2 linked regions of the Simiduia agarivorans SA1 = DSM 21679 genome follow. The main gene of each other region encodes a partner of the protein of the gene in region 2 in a complex. Links are inferred from orthologs where the notes say so. Each region holds a gene or a part of one and is shown on either strand. Other genes may lie near its edges. The genes, in order: M5M_RS09685 and xseA.

What was found.
Region 1: the proteins of xseA (region 2) and M5M_RS09685 are in contact, whole or in part, in a cryo-EM structure (PDB 8TXR), measured with the Escherichia coli proteins. The link is inferred for Simiduia agarivorans SA1 = DSM 21679 from one-to-one orthologs.

The regions. Positions count from the first base shown.
Region 1 is NC_018868.3:2,167,784-2,170,844, reverse strand. What follows is about bases 244-2,980. They hold M5M_RS09685 (exodeoxyribonuclease VII small subunit), read right to left. Parts: upstream 1,862-2,980; coding sequence 1,625-1,861; downstream 244-1,624. Other genes in these bases: M5M_RS09675 (flagellar motor protein MotB), read left to right, coding at 2,870-2,980; pomA (flagellar motor protein PomA), read left to right, coding at 2,092-2,853; ispA ((2E,6E)-farnesyl diphosphate synthase), read right to left, coding at 728-1,609; dxs (1-deoxy-D-xylulose-5-phosphate synthase), read right to left, coding at 244-631. Outside these bases: more of dxs, read right to left, coding at 1-243; more of M5M_RS09675, read left to right, coding at 2,981-3,061. UniProt on the Escherichia coli protein: Bidirectionally degrades single-stranded DNA into large acid-insoluble oligonucleotides, which are then degraded further into small acid-soluble oligonucleotides.
Region 2 is NC_018868.3:4,233,774-4,237,022, forward strand. The notes cover bases 325-3,249. They hold xseA (exodeoxyribonuclease VII large subunit), read right to left. Parts: upstream 2,522-3,249; coding sequence 1,127-2,521; downstream 325-1,126. Other genes in these bases: thiO (glycine oxidase ThiO), read right to left, coding at 325-915; guaB (IMP dehydrogenase), read left to right, coding at 2,731-3,249. Also shown: more of thiO, read right to left, coding at 1-324. UniProt on the Escherichia coli protein: Bidirectionally degrades single-stranded DNA into large acid-insoluble oligonucleotides, which are then degraded further into small acid-soluble oligonucleotides.

The sequences.
Region 1 (3,061 bases), 2.1 Mb from region 2 along the record:
TGTTGTAAGTCTTGCTCGCCCAGATGCGCGAAAAGTAGGTGGCCAGTCCGCCCACGTTTTTGCTGATCGACATATTGTTGTCATTCAGGATGACCAACATGTCGGTTTCGGTGTGAGCCGCGTGCGTGAGTGCCTCAAAGGCCATACCACCGGTCATGGCGCCATCGCCGATGATGGCGACGGTTTTGTTGTCGAGGCCGGCCATCTGGTGGCCCAGCGCCATACCGAGGGCGGCGGAGATGGAGGTGCTTGAGTGGCCAACGCCAAAGCTATCGAACGCCGACTCGGTGCGTTTGGGGAAGCCCGCCAGACCACCGCGCTGGCGCATGCTGAGCATTTGCTCGCGCCGGCCGGTGAGTATTTTGTGCGGGTAGGTCTGGTGTCCCACATCCCACACCAGCTTGTCGGCCGGGGTGTTGTACACATAGTGCAGGGCAATGGTCAGCTCGACCACGCCGAGGCCAGCACCAAAGTGACCGCCGGTCTGGCCCACGCAATACAGCAGGAAGTGGCGCAGTTCGTGCGCCAGTTGGTCCAGCGCTGCCGTGTCCAGCGCACGCAGCGCTTCGGGGCTGTTGACGCTGTCCAGTAATGGCGTGGCCGGGCGGCTTCTGGGGATTTCCTTAAACATGCAAATGGCGGGCTAACAGGCTGACCGAATCGGCCATTTTAGGGGTTGGGGCCGCCGGTGGCTAGTGTCCTGTCAGACAAGTGTTCGCCGGCCGGCTCAGTGACGGCGTTGGACAATGTAGTCCGCCAGCTCGCGCAGGGGGTCGGCGCCCTGATCAAAGGGTTGCAGGGTGTCGAGAGCGTCCCGGTGCAATGCTGCCACCCGAGCCTGCGCACCACTGAGCCCCAGCAGCGACACATAAGTGGGTTTGTTCAGTGCCTGATCGGCGCCTTGGGTTTTGCCCAGCGTGGCGGTATCGCTGGTGACATCCAGTATGTCGTCCTGGACCTGAAACGCCAGGCCGATGGTCTCTGCATAGTGCACCAGCGCCTGTCGTTGGGCGTCCGTGGCACCCGCCGCCGTAGCCCCCAGTTCCACTGCAGCGCGGATCAGCGCCCCGGTTTTGTGCCGGTGCATGCGTTCCAGCTGCGTCAGGGTGAGTTGGCGATTGACGGCCTCAAGGTCGATGGCCTGACCCAATACCATGCCACGTGCCCCGGAAGCTTCGGCCAGGGTGCGCACAAACGCCAACCGCTGCTCTGCGCTGAACGGTGCTTGCGCCAGCAGTTCGAACGCCAGCGTCTGCAGGCCGTCGCCGGCGAGGATGGCGCTGGCTTCGTCGAAGGCGATGTGGGTGGTGGGTTTGCCCCGGCGCAGGTCGTCATCGTCCATGGCCGGCAGATCGTCGTGTACCAGGCTGTAGGCATGGATGGCTTCCACCGCGGCGGCGGGCCAGTCCAGGTGCTGGCAGGGCGCGATTGCGTTGGCGGCGGCGTACACCAGTAATGGCCTGATGCGTTTGCCGCCGTTGGTCAGGCTGTAAGCCATGGCCTCGGCCAGTTGGCCACCCGGGCCTGTGAAGTCGCGGATGGCGTCGGCAAGGCGCGCGTCTACTGCTGCGATGACGTGGTCGCGCAGTGCCTGTAAAGCCGGGCCCATGCTATTTCCTCGGAATTATTGTTCGGGGTCGAGCGGCGTGGTTTGCAGTTCGCCATCCTGTTCCAGCAGCAGATTGACCCGCTGCTCGGCCTCGGCCAGTCGGGTCTGGCATTCGCGCGTGAGCTGGACGCCTTCTTCAAAGGCCTTGAGCGACTCTTCCAGTGTCAGTTCGCCCTTTTCCATGCGGTTTACCAGCGCTTCCAGCGCCGCGAGCGATTGTTCAAAGTCCTGTGGCTTTTTGCGACCGGTCATGACGGGGCTCTCATTTTTAAAGCCGCAACCCTATACGAGCGGCCCACAGGGGTCAATCGGCCGTGCGCTTGCCATATACCTGACTAAACTAAGGAAGACGAGTTTCAGTATTTCCGGTGGCAGACGATATACAGGGCAATCCCCTGCAATCTGCACTGCATCGTTCAGTGTCACGGGGAACCGCGTTAACGGAAGGCTGGCCGGCGCTGGCTTACCAAAAGGAGCATTTTGTGGATTTAGCCACTCTCATCGGTTTATTGGGCACCCTGGGCCTTATTGTTACCGCCATGTTGATGGCCGGGAATCTCGGTATGTTTGCCGACGCCCCGTCCTTTGTCATTGTGGTGTGCGGGTCGGTCTTTGCGGTCATGATCAAGTTTGGTCTCAGCCATTATCTGTCGGCCATGAAGATTGCCGGCAAGAGCTTCATGTTCAAGAGCACCGACCCGGTAGACCTGATTGCCGAAATCGTGGAGCTGGCAGATGCCGCCCGTAAAGGCGGTCTGCTGAGCCTGGAAGGCAAGGAAGTGAGCAATCAGTTTTTGCAAAAGGGCATTCAGTTGCTGGTGGATGGCCACGACCCGGAAGTGGTGAAGACACTGCTGTCGAAAGACAAAGCCCTGGCCATTGAGCGGCACGAGAACGGCGCCAAAATTTTTGCCGGCATGGCGGAAACCGCACCGGCCATGGGCATGATCGGCACACTCGTGGGGCTGGTGGCCATGCTCTCGAACATGGATGACCCCAAGTCCATTGGCCCGGCCATGGCCGTTGCCCTGTTGACCACGCTGTATGGCGCAATCATGGCAAACGGTATTTTCGGGCCCATGGGCGACAAGCTGAAACTCCGCGCCTCCGAAGAAGCGCTCACCAAGAGCCTGATTATCGATGCCTTGCTGGCGATTCAGGGTGGGCAGAATCCGAGGGTGATTGATTCGATGCTGCGCACCTACCTGCCGGAAGGCAAGCGCGAAGCTGCGGACGCGGGTTGAGTGCTGAAGGAATTTCATGGCTGACGAAGAACACGACTGCAAATGCCCGCCCCCCGGGCTACCGGCCTATATGGGCACCTTCGCAGACCTGATGGCGCTGCTGATGTGCTTTTTCGTATTGCTGCTGTCTTTTTCCGAAATGGACGCCATGAAATTCAAACGCCTGGCCGGCTCCATGGCGCAGGCTTTTGGCGTGCAGAACAAACTG
Region 2 (3,249 bases):
AAGGTTGGTGGGGCTTTCCACCACCCGCGCTTCACCAAAAGCCGGGTGCACGGTGTAAAGCGCACTGGCGAGCTCCAGCGTCGATTGCAAGCTGATGGGGCTCAGGTCTTCGCTTTCGATTTGGGTTGCGCCAATCACAAAGTGCTGATCCGCCTTCGGCACAATGTAGAGCTGGTAGCGCGGATGCATCAGGCGCACCGGGCGGCGCAAGGTGATCTCGGGGGTGTGTACTGCCATCACTTCGCCGCGCACGCCGCGCACGCTGCTGCGGCTTTGTTTGGCGCCCACGCCCCGGGTGTCGAGCCAGAGATCAATGGGGTGGCTAATTCCGTGCGCCTGCAGACGCGCCATGCTGTCTGCCGTGGGCACAGTATTATCAAACGCAATGGCGCAATCCCACAGCAGTCTGCCGCCCAGTTTGACGATGGCGGCGCACAATAACGGCAGCAGTTGGCGGTTATCCAGGTGGGATTCTTCGGGTAAAAAAATGCCTTGCTGAAAATGCGCGAGTTGCGGTTCCAACGCTTTGATTTGTGCCTGTGAAACGGTGTCGGCGTCAAACGGTTCCTGCACCAACCGGCGCTTCAGGTCGTTGTGGAATTGTGCGAGCTCGGCCTGGTCTTGCGCATGCGCCAACACCAGACTGCCGTTTTTGGAATACAGGTGTCGGGCGTTCAGTTGTTCAAGCCAACGTGGCCAAAGCTGCATGGAGCGCAAACCCAGGTCATAGATTTGTCGCTCGCTGACCGCCAGTTCAGACAAGGGCGACACCATGCCGGCTGCAGTAAACGCGGCGGCGCTTTGGCTGTGGGCAGGATTTTTATCGCACAGGATAACCCGGTGACCGGCAAGTGACAGGCGCCAGGCGAGCAACCGACCGAGAAGGCCTGCGCCGGCAATGCCGATGGTCAGCATGGGAGCCTCCAGACCGGGTGCTGAAGGGAGAGGGCAGAAACGGTGCTGCCAACGGGCAGGCGTCTGATATGCATGCTTGTTTCCTACGCAGGGGCCGCCCGGCAGGGCTGCCTGATCAGGTTCAACGGGTCTCAGTAAACTGATCTCAGCCGTTTCCGGCACCCCGACAAGTGCGGTCAGTGTAATGAGCACCAACCTTGCGCGCAAATTGTTATTTTACGGTGGCGGTAATTTTACCTTTGTGCAGGCGCGCCTGAATGGTGTCGCCCGGCTTGACCTGGTTGGCATCCATCAGTGCTTGACCCTTGGCGTTGGTGACGATGGCGAATCCGCGCTCCAGGGTTTGCAGCGGACTCAGGTTGTGCAGTGCCTGCATCAACTGCTTCAGTTGCTGTTGCTGGCCGGAAAGGGTTTGTTGCCAAATACGCTGCAGACCTTTCTGTTCGCGTGAAAGTGTCTGCTGGTGTTGCTGAATCAGCCCCACGGGGGTTTGCCTGAGCAGACGTGCGCGCAGTTGTTGCAGGCGCTCGCGTTGCCATTGCAATTGCTGACGCGGGTGCTGTGCTGCCAGGCGTTGTTGCAGGAGTTGGCATTGATGCCGTTTTACGCGCCATTGTTGTTGCCACTGACGTACCAGTGCTTGTTGGGCAAAGTCCAGGCGCTGTGCGAGTTGGCCGAGCGAGGGACGGGCGCGATTCAGCCGGTGCGCCAGAAACCGGGTGCGTTCCTGGCTGCGTTCCAACTTGCGCGCTATGGCCTCTTCCAGCATGACTTCATAACCGGCAAAGGTTTCCAGCATTTCGTCGCCGTCGGGGGTGATCAGCTCGGCGGCAGCCGATGGCGTGGGCGCGCGCAGGTCCGCCACATAGTCGGCAATGGTGGTGTCGGTTTCGTGGCCCACGCCGCAGATCACCGGAATTCGGCTGGCGGCAATGGCCCGTGCCACGCTTTCTTCATTGAAACTCCACAGGTCTTCCAATGAACCTCCGCCGCGGGTGAGCAGGATGGCATCAAACCGGTTGGCCCGGTGCGCCAGCTCAAACGCGCGTACGATGGCCGGTGCCGATTCGGCGCCCTGAACCGGCACCGGGATGACGGTGGCCTGCTGCAAGGGCCAGCGCCGCTCGAACACCGCCAGCACGTCGCGCAGGGCAGCACCCGTGGCCGAGGTGATGATGGCCAGGTGCTGCACAGGGTAGGGCAGCGGGCGTTTGCGGGCCGCATCAAACAGGCCTTCAGCCATCAGTTTGGCCTTGAGTGCATCAAACGCCTGCTGCAAGGCGCCGAGACCGGCATCCTCCATGTGTTCCACAATCAGCTGGTAGTCGCCCCGGTCCTCGTACAGGCTGACCCGGCCGCGAATCAGTACCTTGAGTCCATTGCCGGGCCGGATGCGTAACCCCTGGGCGCGATTGCGGAACATGGCGCAACGGATCTGGGCGCCCTGGTCTTTCAGGGTAAAGTAGCAATGGCCGGAGGCCGGGCGGGCAAAGTTGCTGATTTCGCCTTCCACCCACAGCAGGTTGAAGTGGGTCTCCAACAGCTGGCGGGCCGAGCGGTTGAGCTGGCTGACGGTGAGAATACGGCGTTCGGGGGCGGTGGACATAGTGGCTCCGGTGAATCTGGGCCCACTATAGCGCCTGCCACTCAGGACTCAAGCCAGTATCATACGGCTGTCATCCATATGCACTACTATTAAGGACAAGGATTTACCCCGTGGCCCCAAGGCGTTATAATTTGCCGTTTACCTGCTGGGGCGCTGATAGTTGTATTCAGCGCCTCTGTCACTTCTGAATTACGAGGTTTGCCGCCCCTATGTTGCGAATTGCACAGGAAGCTCTGACTTTTGATGACGTTCTGTTGGTGCCCGGTTATTCCGACATCACCGCAAAAGATGTTTCGCTGAAAACCAAGTTGACTCGCGGCATTGAACTGAATATTCCGCTGGTGTCTGCCGCTATGGATACCGTGACCGAATCCCGTCTGGCCATTGCCTTGGCGCAGGAAGGCGGCATCGGCATCATCCATAAGAGCATGTCCATCGAAAAGCAGGCACTGGAAGTGCGGATGGTGAAGAAGTTTGAAGCCGGCGTGGTGCAGGATCCAATTACCATCGATGCCAACGCCACCATCGCCGATCTGGTTGCGCTCACGCGCGCCAATAACATCTCCGGTGTACCCGTGCTGGAAAACGGCGATCTGGTCGGTATTGTTACCGGCCGCGACGTGCGCTTTGAAACCAACATGGATGCCACCGTCGCCAGCATCATGACACCCAAGGATCAGCTGGTTACCGTGAAAGAGGGCGAAGCCCCCGAAGTGGTGCGCAGCCTG